DNA from 3 places in the Halomonas sp. LC1 genome. Region 1 is predicted to be linked to each of the others. Evidence: predicted binding sites of a transcription regulator. Region 1 holds the regulator's gene; each other region holds the start of a gene.

Region 1 (6,327 bases):
TGCGCCTGATTACATGCACACCCATGCCGATTGGATCACGGAACGGCTAGGCGGCCACGGCGCGGTACGTGAAATTTGCGATACGCTGCTCACTTCGCAAGGGCACTGGGATGCCGTGCTCGACACGTATCTTCACAGGCACTCGTGATGGGTCTCAGAGTCAGAAAACGGGTGTGGATCACGGCGATGGTCGTGGCCCTGGGCGGACTGCTGGTCTGGCTGGACCCGCGCGGCCCGCAAGAGGGTGAGATCGATCAGGAGGCCCGTGCCCAGGAGCCTGGGCATGTGTTGGAGAACGCCGAAATTACCCTGTTTGGCGAGACAGGCGCTATCCAGCAGTCGCTGGTCACGCCTCGACTGGTCCATACGCCTCAAACGGCCATGACCGATGTCATGTCGCCGCGCGCGACGCTGTTCGACAGCGAACAGCGGGAGTGGCTGGCCACGGCAGACACCGGCACCTTGAATACCGATTCCCAGGCCCTGACGCTAAGAGGGTCTGCCCGGCTACTGGCTCCCGAAGAGGGCTGGCAGCTCGACACGCAGCAATTAAACTACGATGGCGTGACGCGCCATGCCTGGAGCGATACGCCCGTGCTGTTGCAGCAGCCGCCGCAGCGCATGGAAGCCTCCCGCATGGACGTTTGGCTCGATGACAGCCAAGTCCGCCTGACCAATAACGTGCGCGGCGTCCACCCGCCTGCCACTCGTAACCCTGAGGAGTCGCGATGAACGCCTCTCTCCGCACTGCACTCTTTGCGTTAACCCTACCCCTCGCCACGGCGGCCATGGCACAAAGCCAAGCCCCCATCGAGGTCGAAGCCGACCGCCTGGACCTCGACCAGCGCGCTGGCACCGCTGTTTACTCAGGCAACGTGGACATTCGCCAGGGCGAGATGCAACTGCGCGGCGAACGCGTCGAAATTCAGCGCAACGACTCAGGCGAGCTGTCACGCGCCATTGCCACGGGTGAGCGCGCCTACCTGCGCAATCAGCTCGAAGATCAAGAAACCCCCATGGAGGGCTGGGCGCGTCGTATCGTTTACCATGTCGCCGAACGCCGTGTAGAGCTGATCGACCAAGCCGAACTGACACAGCAAGGCGACCGTTTCCAAGGGGGGCGTTTGGAGTACTTCATCGACCAGGAAGTGGTGCAAGCACGCTCCGACGTGAGCGGTAGCGACAACCAGCGCATTCGCATGACTCTTCAGCCCGAACAATAGGGAGCGGCCACGTGGCAGCATCAACCTCTGCAGATTCCGCACCTGTCAAAACGCTCTACGCCCATCACCTAGCGAAGAGCTACAAACGCCGTCGGGTCGTGAAAGATATCAACCTGGAAATCGCTCAGGGTAGCGTCGTCGGCCTGCTGGGGCCCAACGGGGCGGGTAAAACCACGTCGTTTTACATGATCGTTGGACTGGTCAAATCCGATGCCGGTAGCGTCGGTATCGACGACGTCGACCTGACCCATGCGCCCATGCACGAGCGCGCCATGGCCGGGATTGGCTACCTTCCCCAGGAAGCCTCCATTTTCCGCAAGCTCTCGGTGGCCGATAACATCATGGCGATTCTCGAGACGCGCAAAGCGCTGGACCGCAGCGCTCGGGAAGCACGCCTCGAGTCACTGCTCGAAGATTTCCATATTACCCACATTCGCGACAACCTGGGCATGAGCCTCTCAGGGGGCGAGCGCCGCCGAGTGGAGATCGCTCGCTCACTCGCTACCGAGCCCGCATTCATTCTGCTCGACGAGCCGTTTGCCGGGGTCGACCCTATTTCAGTGGGTGAAATCAAAACCATCATTCGCGCACTGAAAAAACGCCACATCGGCGTCTTGATCACTGACCATAACGTGCGCGAAACCCTGGATATTTGTGACATTGCCTACATCGTTGGCGACGGCCATATCATCGCCAGTGGAAACGCCCAGGAGATCCTCAATAACCAGAAGGTTCGTGATGTCTATCTAGGCGCAGACTTCCGCCTCTAAACTCTGGCCTGACCAAACTTTTCTTTTAGTGGCATGCTTATTGCACTTGCACAGAGTCATAACTCGCTCTAGGGTGGAGCTTTCTGATTAACGAGTGGTTCTCAGATGGTCATGAAAGCTTCTCTCCAATTGCGTATCGGCACACAGCTGACCATGACACCTCAGCTGCAGCAGGCCATTGCCCTGCTACAGCTCTCCACGCTGGACCTCCGTCAAGAAATTCAGCTAGCGCTGGACGCTAACCCCATGCTCGAACAAGAGGATGAGTTTGGCGAACAGGCTGTTAGCGAGCCTCAAGAGACCGAGTGGTCGGACAGCATTCCCAACGAACTCTCCGTAGACAGCGACTGGTCGGACACCTACCAAGACATGGGCAGCTTGGGCGGTAGCAGCGAAGGACCCGACTTCGAGCGCCAAGCAGCAGGCCAAAGCCTTCATGGCCATCTGTTATGGCAATTGGCCATGACTGACTTCTCTCCCCGCGACTATGCCATTGCCGAAAGCCTGATCGATGCACTGGATGCCAACGGCTATCTCACTCAACCGCTCAACGACATCCGCGAAGGCCTCAAGGCGCAAGGCCACGACAGCCTGAGCCAGCGTGAAGTAGAAAACACCCTGTTGCGCTTACAACAGTTCGAGCCCACCGGCGTGTTTGCCCGCGACCTGCGCGAGTGCCTGATGCTTCAGCTGGCCGCGCTGCCTGAAGACACCCCGCTATTGATGCCCGCAAAACGCTTGGTGCGTCAGTTTCTCGAAGCGTTGGGCAAAGACGATTTACGGCTACTCAAGCGCCGCCTGAGCCTGGATGACGAGCAGTTGGACGACGTCATCCGTTTAATTCGCAGCCTTGACCCACGCCCAGGCAGCGCCTACGGCGTGACCGACGACAGCTATATTACGCCCGATTTGGTCGTGCGCCATGACAACGAGGGCTGGCACTTAGAGCTCAACCCGGAGGCGCTGCCGCGCCTGCGTATCCAGCCCGATTACGCCAGTTTGATCAAACGTGCCGACAAGAGCCAAGACAACCAGTTCTTGAAAGAGCACCTCCAAGAAGCTCGCTGGCTGATCAAAAGCCTTTCCAGCCGTAATGACACGCTTCTGCGAGTAGGTCGTGAAATCATCGCCCGCCAGATCGGCTTTCTAGAGCACGGCGAAGAGGCCATGAAACCGCTGATCCTGGCCGACATCGCCGAGGCCGTGGAGATGCACGAGTCCACGATCTCCCGTGTGACGACGCAGAAATTCATACATACGCCACGAGGCGTGTTCGAGTTGAAGTACTTCTTCTCGAGCCAAGTCAGCAGCCACGATGGCGGCGATAGCCACTCCAGCACCGCCATTCGTGCACGGATCAAAAAACTGATACAAGAGGAGCCGTCGGGTAAACCGCTCTCCGATAGTCGCCTGGTGACCCTCCTTGAGGAGGGAGGCATCAGCGTTGCCCGGCGTACGGTAGCGAAATATCGCGAGTCAATGGGTATTCCCTCGTCCAGTGAGCGCCGCCGTTTACGTTAGTTAAACGGTAGGGCATGACAAACTCGACGCAGGGGCTTTGCAATAGCGCAAAAAGGGTTACAATCGAAGTACAGCCCGATGGATAAGGAGCACGTCAATGCAAGTAAACATCACTGGTCATCACGTTGAACTGACTGACGCCTTGCGTGACTACGTTAACGAAAAGCTGGAACGCGTCGAACGCCACTACGACAACATCACCACGGTGCAAGTGACCTTATCTGTCGAGAAGGAACGCCAGCAGGCAGCCTGTACGCTGCATGCCGCCGGTGCCGACCTTCATGCCGAAGCCCTCGATAACGATATGTATGCCGCTATCGATGCGCTCGCAGACAAAATCGATCGTCAACTCGTTAAACACAAGGAAAAAGCACAAGCTCGCGCCCAGGGCGCAGGCGTGCGTTAACTCAATGACGTTGGAAACCATCCTCCCCCCGGAGCGCGTGCTCTACGACGTGCCCGGGGGCAGCAAAAAACGGGTGCTGGAGTTTTTCAGCACCTTCATCGCCCAAAACACACCCAGCCTCGATAGCCAAGAAGTGTTTAGCCGCCTGATTGGACGCGAGCGTCTCGGCAGCACGGGAATTGGCAACGGCGTTGCCATCCCCCACGCACGCAGCCCGCACTGTAGCTCGCCCATCGCTGGCTTTTTGAAACTTGCCGAGCCGGTCGATTTCGATGCCATCGATGGCGATCCCGTCGATCTAGTGTTCGTGTTGCTCGTACCCGAAGAGGCGGACGACACGCATCTCGCTCTGCTTGGGCAAGTCGCGACGATCATGAACGATGCGAATACCCGTCAACAGCTACGCAAAGCCAGCAGTCAAAAAGAGCTATTGACCCTGATGACGGCCAAGATACGCGAACAGGCCGCGTAAGATACTCACACGTCCATCACTGTTTATTTCCTACGCTCATACGCCAAGAGAGACGCTATGCAACTGGTGATCATTAGCGGCCGTTCGGGGTCCGGTAAATCTATCGCCTTACAAGCGCTGGAGGATCTTGGCTATTATGCGATCGATAACTTACCTGCCATGCTGCTGGGCTCGCTGATCGATGAGCTGCGCGCTCAAGGAGAACGCACTCGTATTGCCGTTAGCATCGATGCGCGCAACCTCCCCATCGCGCTGGAGCGTCTGCCAGCGCTGTTGGAAGAGCTACGCCAGCGAGACATTCGTTTTCAGGTGATCTATCTAACCACGGACGCACGCATTCTGCTGGAGCGCTACTCCGCCACTCGTCGTCGCCACCCCCTCACTCGCGACAGCGAAATGACGCTGGAAGAGGCGATCAACAAAGAGGAGGAGACGCTACATGAAATACGCGATCTCGCCGATTTATTGATCGATACGTCTCGGCTCTCCGTCCACGATTTGCGCCGCCGCATTACCGATCAAGTGGCCCACCAGCGCCAGCATCAGCTCACGCTCACCTTTGAGTCCTTCGGCTATAAACGCGGCGTTCCGCTGGATGCGGATTTGGTCTTCGACGTACGCTGTCTGCCCAACCCATACTGGGACCCTACCCTTCGGCAATATACTGGCCGCGATGCCAATATCGTCGCTTTCTTGAGCGGTTACCCGGTAGTGGAAGCCATGGCCAGCGATATTCAGGCTTGGCTGGAGAAGTGGTTACCGGCCTACCAAAACAGCCAACGTAGCTACATGACCGTAGCTATCGGCTGCACGGGCGGCCAGCACCGCTCCGTCTACATGGTGGAGCAGCTCGCCCAGCGGCTCGTTAAGCAGACCGGAGAAGTGCAGTTGAGACATCGCGAACTGGGGCTGCAGTACACGCTGAGCGAAGAGCCCGTGGCGCCAAGCCCCACCACCGCGACCACCCGTACGCCCTAAGCCTTTTTATTCAAAGACCCACTCGGCAAAAAGGAACCAGAGTGCCCGAAAGAACGTTAACCCTTACCAACCAGCGCGGCCTCCATGCCCGCGCGGCCACCAAATTGGTTCAGTGTGGCCAGCAGTTTTCTGCCAGCATCCACGTATACAAGCAGCAGCAAAAAGCCGATGCCGCTAATATCATGTCGCTGCTGATGCTCGCGGCGCCCTGCGGCACCGAGCTCACTGTAGCTGCGGAAGGGGAAGACGCCGAACAAGCGCTCGATGCCATCGAAGCGCTGTTCGACGCGCGGTTTGACGAAGACCAGTAACCGACTCCGCGTCAACGATTAGCTGCCAGCGACGGTCATCGCATCCACAAGCCAACTACCCGTGTGAATGCTGCCACGGGTATCCGTGTCATCGCCCACAGCGCTTAGTCCTGCAAACATCTTGTTCAGGTTACCGGCGATCGTGAACTCCTCGATTGGGTACTGAACCTCACCGTTTTCGATCCAAAAACCCGCCGCGCCTCGCGAGTAATCACCGGTCACCCCATTCACCCCCTGGCCCATGAGTTCGGTGACCCAGATACCGCGCCCCATCTGTTTCAAGAGCTCGGCACGCGGTGTCAAAGGAGCCAGCAAGCGTAGGTTACGTGCGCCGCCTGCATTGCCTGTCGAGTGCATGCCTAAACGCCGTGCGCTGTAGGCAGAGAGCATGTAGCTGGCGACCTGCCCCTGATCGATGAAACGATTATTGCGGGTTTGCACCCCCTCGGCATCGAATGGCGAACTCGCCGTCGCCCCCACTTCCATGGGTCGCTCTTCCAATCCAAACCACTCGGGAAAAAGCGGTGTCCCCAGGCGGTCGCATAGAAAGGAGGCTTCGCGGTAAAGCGCTCCGCCTGCCAAAGCACCCATAAGATGACCGATCAGGCCGCTGGCCAGCGTCGGGTCGAACAGCACCGGAAAGGTA
Region 2 (6,327 bases), on a different contig from region 1:
TGGGTGTTGGTTTTGGCTACTGGATATGGGGCCCCGACAGCTTGGGCATTATGTTGCCGTCGGTCTTTGGTCTAATGAATGAATTCATTCTAGTAGCATTACCGTTGTTTATTTTAATGGGTATGGTACTGGAGCGTTCTGGCATTGCTGATGATCTGTTTGGCATGATTTATAAGATTATGGGCAGTGTGCGAGGCGGTTTAGGCATGGGCACCGTGGTTATTTGTGCGTTGATCGCCGCCATGGTGGGAATCACTGGTGCTGCCACTGTCAGCCTGGGATTGATAGCTCTGCCTGCTATGCTCAAGCGTGGCTACAGTAAACAGCTTTCAGCCGGCACTATTATGGCGGGAGGGGCACTGGGCTTCTTGATCCCTCCTTCCCTTGTGATGATTCTCTACGCCTTTTTGACGCGTGAGTCAGTAGGTAAATTATTCGCAGCGGGTATTATGCCTGGGCTAATGTTGACGGTTATTTACATGGCTTATATTGGCATGCGTTGTTACTTCAATCCTTCACTGGGCCCACCTATCGAGTCTTCTGAGCGTATTAGCAATTTAGACAAGCTGAAGTCGCTTAAAGCGATAGTGCTTCCAGGTGCTCTTATTGCCGTCGTGCTTGGAACGATGGCGGCAGGCGTGGCTTCTCCTACTGAAGCTTCGGCACTGGGGGCAAGTGGCGCTATGCTCTGCGCGCTAGCGCACCGCAAACTGAGTTTTTCAATGCTGAGCAGTGCGCTTTACAGTACCGCACGCATCATGGGGATGCTGATGTGGATCATGATAGGCGCGGTAATCTTCTCAAAGATTTACATTGCCTTAGGTGCAGGACAGGCGATCGTAGGCCAAATAATGGCCGCTGACCTCAGTCCCTACCTTGTGTTAACAGTGATCTTGCTAAGTTATCTTGTGCTAGGCATGTTCCTGGATGACTCCGCTATCCTTTTCATTACGGTACCGCTCTATGTACCAATCATTAAGGCGCTGGGGTTTGACCCGATCTGGTTCGCTATTCTTTTTGTACTTGCCATGCAGACTGCTTATCTCACCCCTCCGTTTGGTTACAACCTCTTCTACATGCGTTCGGTAGCACCACCAGAAGTCACCACCGGGGATCTCTATCGCTCTGTTGTGCCTTTCTTAATTATGCAGGTGTTGGGAATTGTAATACTGGTTCTGTTTCCACAAATAGCACTTTGGTTGCCCGAGCTTATTTTCAATTAGGAGACATCATGTCGACAACTTTATCGGCTCAGGCAACGCGTCAGCTAGAAAATGAGCACGTTATTGTGACGCGCTGGGATTTTCAACCTGGTGCAGAAACTGGATGGCATAAGCATGCACTGGATTATGTGGTGGTGCCCGTCTTCGATGGAGTCATGCGGCTAGAGACGGCCGAGGGGGGTCAAAGCAGTAGCGTCAAAGCGGGCGAATCCTATTACCGCACAGCAGGGGTTGAGCACAACGTAATTAATGCAGGCGAGGGCCACTTTGCATTCGTCGAGATCGAATTTAAATCTTCTAGGCAATAGACAATGTCAGAACTACATCAGTCGGTACCAGAGTTGGAAAAACTGGGCGTCACCGTTGTGGCAGGTTTTCTAGGGGCAGGCAAAACTACTCTGGTTAACCACCTCCTGGAGCATGCGAATGGTCGGCGTCTAGGGGTCATGGTTAATGATTTTGGTGCACTTAACATAGACCAGGCACTTATTAACGAACGGCGTGATGACCTTATAACACTCAGCAACGGCTGCGTATGTTGCAGTTTGCAGGGTGAGCTCTCCTCATCCATAGAATCATTAATCGCGCGCAAAGGGCCGCAGCTTGATCATCTGTTAATAGAGTGCAGTGGCGTTTCCGACCCTGAACGCGTGGTCAATGTACTTTGCTACCCTCGAATACGTAATAAGGCAAGACTGGAGGGGGTAATAACGCTTATCGACGCTGCTCTGGATTATGATGCCCTAAGCTCACCTTTGAGGCACCTTGTCTCTTCTCAGATCGAGAACGCTGATCTTGTAATGATTAATAAAAGTGATTTGGTCAATGAGCCAATTATTGAGCGGCTCGAACAGTCACTTTTGCTGCCTGATAGCCGCCATCTCCGCACTACTCAAGCAGCACTACCTACAGATTTCGTATTCTGGCCAACACCTTCTCGGCTGCCATCATTTCGTCCAGTGAAACCCAATACCCATGCGTCTACGCAGATTGAATCCTTGGGCCTAAGCACGATGAGTTGGCAGCACGAGGGAATAGTCAATATGGATGTGCTCCGCACTATTCTCAATGACATGCCAAAGCAAATTCTACGTTTCAAAGGTGTGGTCTGCCTTAGCGATGGTAGGGTGCTTGCTTTACAGCGCGCGGCAGGAAGATTGACCAGTTGGGAGCTTGAGCTTTCCACAAACAATGAGAGTCAGTTTGTATTTATCGGAGAAGATACACCTTCAGTCTGGGAGTGGCTCAATCTGCGCTTAAGCACATTAGCAAAGAGCACTTGAGGTAGGTCCGAACATATATTAAGTATCAGCCAGGGGTACACAGAAATAATGACTTTTATTGTATGCGATGACTTTATAATACTGACCTTCACTCCCAAAATAGGTGATAATGGCTCCAGCTAATTTTGGCTAACAGCATCTCGCTATATAAAGCACGTCATATCAATTATGAGACAGGAAACAAGGCCGATGATATGTACAACAAGTTGAGCGTTTCTACTACCTCTTTATCATTGAGCTAGTCGTACTAATCTAGGGTAATAAACTAAAAAAAGCAGTACGCCCATCAGCGAAGGCAGCAAAAACTTTAGAAGATGTGCTCGGGGGATCAATGAGGACGAAGTGGGTTCTTCCGACTTCGCTTGAGAATAAGACATACGGTTCACCTATTGGATGTGATTATTGGAGGTGGGCTGGCGGCGTCCTGAAGGGAAGCGCGGCTCCCCTTCTTATGTTTTGTCATCTGCGCCTTGTTAGGTCAGCGCTTTTTCACGAACAAGTGCATGCTAGGTTTAGGCGTTATGCTTAACGCCCGGCAGTACGCAGAGCATTTCATACAGCAGCGTGGCACCCATCAGCGCCGTATTACCGCTGGGGTCATAAGGCGGTGATACCTCTACTAAGTCACCACCGACGATGTTCAAGCCAGCGGTGCCCCGCACAATTTCCAAGCCTTGGGCAGAGGTTAGGCCGCCCATTTCCACGGTGCCGGTACCGGGGGCAACGGAGGGGTCTAAGCCATCGATATCAAAGCTGATATACACGGGGATATCGCCCATTTGTTCGCGCACTTCCGCCATCAATGGCGCCAGCGAGCGGTGCCAACACTCCTCAGCAGGTACCACGCGGAAACCCTGCTCGCGGCACCAGTCGAAATCTTCAGGGGCGTAACCGGTCCCGCGCAGGCCAATTTGCACGACCTTGTTATGGGCGAGTAACCCTTCCTCCTGGGCACGACGGAACGGCGTGCCGTGCGCGATGGGTTCGCCAAACATGTGCTCGTTCACATCCGCGTGGGCATCGATATGAATCAACCCCACCGGACCATGCTTTTTCGCCATGGCACGCAGAATGGGTAGCGTCAGCGTATGCTCGCCGCCCAGGGTTAACGGAATGCAGTTGTGCTTGAGCACGTCGTCATAGAAGGCAGTGATGATGTCGACGCTTTTCGGCAGGTGAAAGGTGTTGATGGGCACATCGCCAATATCGGCCACCTGAAGACGCTCGAACGGCGCAGCGCCTGTCGCCATGTTGTAAGGGCGCAACATGCGCGACTCATCGCGAATCTGCCGTGGCCCTAGGCGCGTACCCGGGCGGTTCGACGTACCGATATCCATGGGTATACCGATAAACGCCGCATCCAGCCCTTCAGCACTCTCTTGCGTGGGCAGGCGCATCATGGTGGCAGGCCCTGCAAAGCGCGGCATGGTGTTGCCGCCCAGCGGCTGATTAAAGTCCGACATCGTTCTCTCCTTGGATTTATTGTGGCCAGCCTGACGGCTGATTTATCTAGCTCATACCGCTCATAGACAGGTATTGCACAGACCATGCCAAGTTACCCGCGCTGATAAATCGGTAGGTTTCCTGCTTTGTCGATGCAAAAATGAATCGAATAGCCGATGAAACGATGCAAAAATGAATCAATGAGTCATTTTTGCATCACTCTGTTCATCCAACGATATAAAAGCGGCGGCGGTAGACAAGGAGGGACGCATGAGTGAAATCGACAGGCGCGTACTGCAAACCATTGTGGAAACCGCGAATGACCACTTCTTTATTGTCAGTGGCGACGGTCAGATTATGGATATCAGCCCCGGTGCCGAGGCGGTGTACGGCGTATCGCGGGAGGAGCTGCTTTCCAGCAGCGTTCAGCAACTGCAGGCGGCCGGCGTTTTAAAGCCTTCCATTACCATGGAAGTGATGCGCACCCGCCAGCCCGCTCAGCTCATGCAGATCACCGGTACGGGCCGCCGCGTCATCGCAGAAGCCTATCCGGTGTTCGTCAACGGCACGCTAGAGCGCATTATCAGCCGCTCGAGAGACCTCACCGACTTGCAGCTTCTGCAGGACGAGTACGCCCTGCTGCAAAAACGCTTTAGCGAGCACTTAAAACGCAGCCAAGCCGCGCCCGATGCCGAAGAGCAGGCGCTGGATGACGCGTTAGATAACTTGCAAGTCAGAAGCCATGTGATGCGCGAAATTGCCCTGCTGCTCAAGCGTGTCGCGCCGTCGGATGCCAACGTCCTGATGCTCGGCGAATCCGGCGTCGGCAAGACCGCGTTTGCCAAACAGCTACACCGCTGGAGCCAGCGCTGCGATGGCCCCTTTATTGAAGTGAACTGCGCGGCAATCCCGGAAAATCTGTTTGAGTCCGAAATGTTTGGCTATCAGCCTGGCGCCTTCAGCGGTGCAGCCCGGCAAGGCAAAGCGGGGCTGTTAGAACAGGCCGAAGGCGGCACGCTATTTCTGGATGAAATCGGCGAGCTGCCGCTGTTGATGCAAACCAAGCTGCTCAAGGTCATTCAGGATGGCAGCTTGACCCGTCTGGGTGATACGCGCTCTCGTCGGGTCGATTTCCGTTTGGTGGTCGCGACCAATCAGGATTTGGGCAAGCAGGTGGAAGCGGGGCTTTTCCGCCTGGATCTTTATTACCGCCTCAACGTCATCCCTGTCACCCTGCCACCTTTGCGCGAACGACGTGAGGATATTCCCGACTTAGTGGAAGCGTGCTTACAACGGCTGAACCAGCGCTACGGGAGGCAGAAAATTCTCGGTAATCAAGTCTGGTCGACACTCATGGGCAGCGACTGGCCGGGTAATGTTAGGGAGCTGGAAAACTGGCTGGAAAGAGCCTGGCTTTCAAGCCCAACGGATCAAATCGAAGTGCCTGCAACGCAAGCCTATAGCGAACAGCATACCCACAGCTTGGCGAATGTATCTGCCTCACTTTTAGCGGCACCGCTCGCCTCAGGCGAAAGCTTGAAAGAGTACCTAGAGCGGTTAGAGCGGGACGCGCTACAAACGTTGTGTCACACGTTGCCCAGCACCTACGCCATCGCCAAACGGTTGGGTATCAGCCAGTCCAGCGTGGTGCGGCGGTTACAGCGTTATGACATTAAAATCACCCATTAACGCTCCCACACGTCACCCGCCTGCCACATAAGCGTCATTCAACCGCAACATCGCCATCACATGATCCCATTACACGACGCTAAAAGGCGTCGACGAACGCCACTCACGACCAGACAGAGGCCTTGAGCATGAGAGATCATGTCATCTTGATGCAGCAGGGAAACATCGTGCAGGAAGGCACACTTAGCGACCAGACTGACAGCGTAGATACTGCTAACGCTACCAGCAGTATGGCCATGAACTTTCTACCTCTGATAGAGGGCGAACACGGCGCGGTGATTGAGGGTGAAACCTCCTCCCTTCCCGTCGCGCCCAAAGAGGCAGCCGGTGGGTATCTAGGCTTGCGCCCCGGCGCTATTGAATTACACCCAGTATCGGCAACGGGCATGCCCGCTAAAGTGCTCCGCACCGAGCGTTGGGAGGACGACGATACGATGGCGCATGTGGCCGTTGGACCTCATGTGGTGCGCGTTCGTTTGAACGGTCATCAGCCTATCGACAACCAAACGTGCAAGCTTACGTGGGCACCTGCGCTTGCTCAGCTCTTTGATGCGCAGGGAGCCCGCCAAGATACGCTGTTGGCCTTTGCGCTTTCCGCCACTGATCGACGCATTCCCCGACCGCCAAGGGTGGGTTCGTTCCAACATTGAGTTGGTCATGACGATTACAGGCCTTCGCTAGCCAAACTC
Region 3 (6,327 bases), on a different contig from region 1:
CCGCGCCGCCTGGATAGGCGGCGCGGCTGTTTGCATTGCAGGTGGCGTTGTAGAAGCAAGCGTTCGGCTAGCCTTCCACCCACACCTCATCGCCTTTGAAGGCGACGCGCCAAGTGCGCAGACGCACTTCATCCTCCTCTAGGCATTGGCCATCTTCCAGGCGGAAGTGTTGTTTGTAGAGCGGAGAGGCCACCACGGGGCTGCCTTTGATATCGCCGACGATGCCGCGGGCAATCACATAGGCCTTCGAGAAAGGATCGAAGTGGTCCAGGGCATAGAGCTCTTGCGCGTGGCCGGGCAAATAGAACAGCGCCACTTGGGCGGGGCCTTCCGGTGTGTTCAGCCAAGCGGCAACGCCGGAAAAGGGCACGAGGTCTGCTCTGGTGCAGAGCGGCTGCCAAGTGTCGTTGCGGTTCGTCGGTTTAAGTGCGGTGGCGGTCATGGTCGTCCTCGATTCGGTGGTCACTGGGTTAAGCAGGGCGCAGCTGGCCGCGCTCGGAAGTCATGATGATGGAAGGGTCGGGCCGCGCATCATTCACAAAGCTTCTAAAGCGCTTGAGCTTTTCCGGGTCGCTGATGGCGTTGGCCCACTCGCACTGGTAGCTATCCACCACGTGCTGCATTTGGCGCTCCAGCTCATCGTTGATACCCAGGCTGTCTTCCAGAATCACCTCCTTCAGGTAGTTCAGGCCGCCTTCCAGGTTTTCCCGCCATACCGAGGTGCGCTGTAAGCGGTCGGCGGTGCGTACGTAGAACATCAAAAAGCGGTCGATGGTGCGGTAGAGCTGCTCGTCATCTAAATCGGTGGCGAAGAGTTCTGCATGGCGGGGACGCATGCCGCCGTTGCCGCAGACGTAGAGGTTCCAGCCGTTTTCGGTGGCGATAATGCCAATGTCTTTGCTCTGCGCTTCGGCGCACTCGCGGGTGCAGCCGGAAACACCAAACTTGATCTTGTGCGGCGCGCGCAGGCCTTTGTAACGGTTCTCTAATTGAATCGCCATGCCCACGCTGTCCTGCACGCCGTAGCGGCACCAGGTGCTGCCCACACAGGATTTCACCGTGCGCAGCGACTTGCCGTAGGCGTGGCCGGTCTCAAAGCCTGCTTCAATTAGTTCGCCCCAAATGGCCGGCAGGTCTTCCAGCCGTGCGCCGAACAGGTCGATGCGCTGGCCGCCGGTAATCTTGGTGTAGAGCTGATACTTCTGGGCCACTTGCCCTAGCACCACTAGCTTGTCGGGGGTAATTTCACCTCCCGCAATGCGCGGCACTACTGAGTAGGTGCCGTTTTTTTGCATATTGGCCATGAAGGTGTCGTTGGTGTCCTGCAGCGGCACGTGGGCGGCGTCGGTGATGGGTTCGTTGAAGCAGGAGGCGAGAATCGAGGCCACCGCCGGTTTGCAGATATCGCAGCCGAGGCGATGCGTCTCGGCATTGCCGTGCTTCTCCATTAGCTCGCTGAATGTCTTGATTCCTTCGACACGTACGATGTCGTAAAGCCCTTGGCGGGTATGGGCGAAGTGCTCGCAGATCGATTTATCCACTTCGACGCCACGGGCTTCCAATTCGTGATCCACCACGCTTTTGAGCAGCGCCGCGCAGCCGCCGCAGCCGGTGCTGGCTTTGGTCGCGCCTTTAACGCTGCCAAGGTCCGCCGCGCCCGCGTCGATGGCACTGCAGATGCTGCCTTTCGTCACGTTGTGGCAGGAGCAGATCATCGCCGTTTCCGGCAAGGCATCCGGCCCCAGCGCCGGGGCGGCACCGCTTTGTTGTGGCAGAATGAGCGATGCGGGCTCTTGGGGAAGCTCGATGCCGTTGGCGTAGTACTGCAACAGCGTGTCATACACACTGTTATCGCCCACCAGCATGGCCCCCAGCAGCTTCTTACCGTCGCTGGTGACGACCAGTTTGCGGTAGACCTGGGTGAGCGGGTCGAGGTAGCGGAACATGCGGGCGCCAGGATTTTGATTGCCGTGGGCATCGCCAATGGAACCGACATCCACGCCCAGCAGTTTTAGTTTGGTGCTCATATCGGCGCCGCTAAAACAAATATTGCCCCCCGTCAGCGTGGCGACGGCCGTTTTGGCCATTTGGTAGCCAGGCGCCACGAGGCCAAAGATACTCTGATTCCACAGCGCTACTTCGCCGATGGCGAGGATATTCGGGTCGTTGGTGTGGCACTGGTCATCGATCACCACGCCGCCGCGCTCGCCAATGGTCAAGCCGCACTCCCGGGCGAGGGTATCTTGCGGGCGAATACCGGCGGAGAAGACGATCAGGTCGGTTTCCAGCACTTTGTCGTCTTGGAAGACCATCCGCAGGCGGCTGGTGTCGCCGGGTTCGATACGCTGGGTGGCCCGCTCGGTGAGTACCTGAACGCCGAGAGCTTCGATTTTCTCTTTCAGCAGTTCGCCGCCTTCGCTATCTACCTGCATGGGCATCAGGCGCGGGGCGAACTCCACCACGGCGGTGTCCAGGTTCAGCCCGCGCAGCGCGTTGGCGGCTTCCAAACCGAGCAAGCCGCCACCGACCACCACGCCGTTTGTGGCGTTTTTGGCCGCTGCCTGAATGGCATCCAAGTCATCCAACGTACGGTAGACCAAGCAGCCTTCGCTGTCGTTGCCGGGAATGGGCGGCACAAAGGGAAAGGAGCCGGTAGCCAGCACGAGCTTGTCATAGGCGTAGTGGCCTTGTTCGGTCACTACCAGCTGCTGTTCGCGGTCAATCGCGGTGACCGCTTCGCCGCTGCGTAGTTGAATGCCGTGGGTGTGGTAGTAATCGGCGTCGCACAGCGCCAGTGACTCCGCATCGCGGCCGCTAAAGTACTCGGATAAGTGCACGCGATCGTAGGCGCGGTGGCGCTCTTCGCCAAACATCGTCACCTCAAACCCAGCCAGCGCGCCGCTTTCCACGAGCTGCTCGGCAAAATGGTGGCCGACCATGCCGTTGCCGACAATGATCAACTTTTGCGTGTTGGAAGACGTGGTTGGAGTAGACATTGTGTGATTCACCATAGCTAAGCCGCCTCACGGGTGAGAGATAAAGGGGATGACAGGGTGTCGAAATGGTTGTCGAGCGCTGTTTGGGCATCGGTTGCGCCAAACAGCAACAGGTGGCGGCACGCGGTTAAGTCGGTCGCGGCCAGCGCCTGCTCGAAATACCAGGGGCCGTGGCGGGTATCGCCATACAGCACCGCGCCGATGAGGCGGCCTTGATGGAGCAGCAGGCGGCAGTAGTCGCCGGTTTCCGGGTCTTGGTAGCGAAGCTCTTCGTGCTTGGCGGCGGCCTCGGTGGGGCCAAAGGCAAACAGGCTGACACCGCTGACCTTGAGTTTGGTGGCCGTGGGGGCTTCTTGATACGCCGCTGGCGTTTCACCACACAGCACGGCAGCAAGCACCTCCACCTGCCGCCAAATGGGTTCCACCAGCCCGTAAGTGTGCTGCTCGAACTGGCAGCATTCGCCCAGCGCATAAATGTGGTCGTCTGAGGTGGTGAGGTGCCCATCCACCACAATGGCGCGGTCAAACATAAGCCCGCTTTGCTGGCCTAGCTCCGCATTGGGGGTAATACCCGCCGCCACAATCACGCTGTCGGCAGCTAGCTTCCGGCCATCGCTCAGTGTGACCGACTGCACCTGCCCGTGGCCGTTATCTTCCAAGGCAGCAAGCGATGCGCCGGTTTCAATGATGATGCCGCGCTCGCGCAGCGTGGCTTCCAGCAATTGGGCGGCGGTGGTGTCTAGCTGGCGATTCATCAACCGCCCGCTGCGCTGCAGAACGCTGACGGTGAGCGCGCTACCGCCCCGTTTGCGCAGCCCTTCAGCGGCTTCCAATCCAAGTAAGCCGCCGCCAATCACCACGGCGTTGCCGCCTTGCTGAGCAATGGTTTTCAAGGCGTCGGCATCGCGCAGGTCACGAAACGTGTGAACACCGTCAAGCGTGATGCCAGGCACCGCTGGCAGCGTGGGGCGCGAACCAGTGGCTATCACTAATCTGTCATAGCTTAAGGTGTCGCCGCGATGAGTAATAAGCAGGCGGCGTTCGCGGTCAATGGAGGTCACGCGGTCGCCAAGCGTCAGTGTGATGTCGTTATCAGCGTACCAGGCGGCGTCTTGCAGAGTGAGCGCCTCAGGCGCCAGTTCGCCCGCCAGTAAAGGAGAGAGCAAAATGCGGTTATAGGCAGGTACCGGCTCCTCACCCACCACTGTGATACGGCGGGGGCGCTGCGAATGTTTCACCAGCGCTTCAAGTAGTCGGTGGCAAGCCATGCCGTTACCGATAATGACAAGGTGTTCGTTCGGTGAGCACCGGGAAGCGGTTTCCATAGGTAGCTCCTGTGGTTGAAACGTAATGTTCAGCAAATAAAAAACGCCCCTGACACAGCCCTTTCAAGAAGGGAGTATCAGGGGCGTCGTTGCCCGTTGGCGTCGTTGATAACGCACAGCAACCACCGTTGGCTGCCGAACTGTCTTATCTTATGGTGAGCAAAAAGCCCGCCAGCTTTTGCCGTCGGTGGGTTTAATTCAGCCTAATCAGCGTATTAAGCGTTTTTGAGGAGGCGGCAGGCCGCTCATGGTTAGCTAGGCTTGCCCCACTTTGGTGCTTAAGCGGCGGTTAATGCACTCTCTTCAACCGCTTATTCGACAAAGGGCATGCCTTTCGCGAAAAGTAGAAATGCAGAGTGCGTTTTTAAATGATTGTTTATTAAATGATTTAATGATTTTAGCGCAGCGTGGGCGCAGGGTTTGCAGTTATTCTGGTAACAAGCAACAACGGCTCAGTGCAGGGTCTTTGCCCATAACGATCACAACGACTAATTGCGTCGAATAATACCAACTGCAGCAAATCACTGATGAGTACGGCACCCGGTAAGCGGTGCCCCTGAGACAACGGCGTCCAGGCAGGCTTCTTTCGAGGCTGGCTTGGGCGCTTTTTGCTTTTTAACGCCGGAGGAAACTGCCATGCCACAGGCCAATCGGCTCGCCCGAACCACCTGCCCCTACTGCGGCGTCGGCTGCGGCGTTACCGCCACGCTGGAGAACGGGCAGCTCATCGCCGTCGAGGGAGACCGCGAGCACCCAGCCAACTATGGCCGCCTGTGCGTAAAAGGCACCGCGCTGCACGAAACCTTGGGCGAGCAGGGGCGCTTGCTGAAGCCGCGCGTGGACGGCCAGGAGGTCTCTTGGGAGCAGGCGCTCACCACCACCGCCGAACGCTTGCAGGCGCAGCGCAGTGCCCATGGCCAGCAGTCGGTGGCGGCATATTTATCTGGCCAATTATTAACCGAAGATTATTACGTTGCCAACAAGCTGTTTAAGGGTTTTTTGGGCACCCCTCACCTGGATACCAACTCGCGGCTCTGCATGGCGTCCGCCGTGGCGGGCTATAAACGCGCCTTTGGGGCCGATGCGGTACCCTGCAGCTATGAAGACCTCGAAGAAGCGGAACTGGTGGTGCTGGTGGGGTCCAACCTTGCCTGGAATCATCCGGTGCTCTATCAGCGTTTGAAGATAGCCAAAGAGCGCAACCCGTTGATGCGGGTCGTGGTGATCGACCCCCGCGTGACCGACACCTGTGAAATGGCCGATCTTTACCTGGGTATTCGTCCGGGTAGCGATGCGTACCTGTTCAACGGGCTGCTGGCGTGGATGGACGACCATAACCGATTGGATGCCGTGTACTTAGAACGCCACACCGAGGGGTTAGACGACGCGTTGGGCGCTGCCAAGCAGAGTGCAGGCAGCGTGGAAGCCGTTGCTCGCGAATGTGATGTGGATCCTGAACGCCTGGAAACCTTCTATTACTGGTTTGCCAGCCAGCTCCACGTGGTCACGCTCTACTCTCAGGGGGTGAATCAATCCTCTAGCGGTACCGATAAGTGCAACGCGATCATCAACTGCCACCTAGCGGGCGGGAAAATCGGCCTGCCGGGGGCGGGGCCGTTTTCGATCACCGGCCAGCCCAACGCCATGGGCGGGCGAGAAGTGGGCGGGCTGGCCAATCAGCTGGCGGCGCATATGGATTACCACACGCCGGGCGCTCGCGAGTTAGTTAGCCGCTTCTGGGCTACAAAGCATTTAACTCCGGCACTGCCTGACGCCCCAGGTTACAAGGCGGTAGAACTCTTTGATGCCATCGAGCGCGGCGAGATTACCGCCCTGTGGGTGATGGCGACCAATCCAGCGGTAAGCATGCCGGACGGGGAGAAAGTGCGCCGGGCGTTGGCAAAATGCCCGCTGGTAATTGTCTCGGAGTGCGTTGCCAATACTGACCTGCTGCCCTTTGCGGATATCGTGCTGCCCGCGTCGGGTTGGTCGGAGAAAGATGGCAC

Evidence for each region. Region 1 encodes sigma-54, which starts transcription at its own class of promoters, with help from an activator protein. Its sites were predicted from a motif close to TGGCACNNNNNTTGCTNT; they were not measured.
Region 2: the regulator sigma-54 is predicted to act here: its motif matches at 4,042-4,059, upstream of speB (agmatinase).
Region 3: the regulator sigma-54 is predicted to act here: its motif matches at 4,731-4,748, upstream of QIT27_RS02050 (nitrate reductase).

Annotation. Positions count from the first base shown of each region.
Region 1 is NZ_JASSPG010000004.1:85,287-91,613, forward strand. It holds gene QIT27_RS07925 (KdsC family phosphatase) at 1-148, shown strand, start outside; gene lptC (LPS export ABC transporter periplasmic protein LptC) at 148-732, shown strand; gene lptA (lipopolysaccharide transport periplasmic protein LptA) at 729-1,223, shown strand; gene lptB (LPS export ABC transporter ATP-binding protein) at 1,235-1,993, shown strand; gene QIT27_RS07945 (RNA polymerase factor sigma-54) at 2,099-3,514, shown strand; gene hpf (ribosome hibernation-promoting factor, HPF/YfiA family) at 3,612-3,920, shown strand; gene ptsN (PTS IIA-like nitrogen regulatory protein PtsN) at 3,925-4,392, shown strand; gene rapZ (RNase adapter RapZ) at 4,450-5,370, shown strand; gene QIT27_RS07965 (HPr family phosphocarrier protein) at 5,412-5,681, shown strand; gene pmbA (metalloprotease PmbA) at 5,700-6,327, opposite strand, start outside.
Region 2 is NZ_JASSPG010000005.1:71,900-78,226, forward strand. It holds gene QIT27_RS09345 (TRAP transporter large permease) at 1-1,223, shown strand, start outside; gene QIT27_RS09350 (cupin domain-containing protein) at 1,232-1,531, shown strand; gene QIT27_RS09355 (CobW family GTP-binding protein) at 1,535-2,506, shown strand; gene speB (agmatinase) at 3,019-3,969, opposite strand; gene QIT27_RS09365 (sigma-54 interaction domain-containing protein) at 4,220-5,638, shown strand; gene QIT27_RS09370 (P-loop NTPase family protein) at 5,767-6,288, shown strand.
Region 3 is NZ_JASSPG010000001.1:437,383-443,709, reverse strand. It holds gene nirD (nitrite reductase small subunit NirD) at 68-442, opposite strand; gene nirB (nitrite reductase large subunit NirB) at 471-2,996, opposite strand; gene QIT27_RS02055 (NAD(P)/FAD-dependent oxidoreductase) at 3,014-4,321, opposite strand; gene QIT27_RS02050 (nitrate reductase) at 4,958-6,327, shown strand, end outside.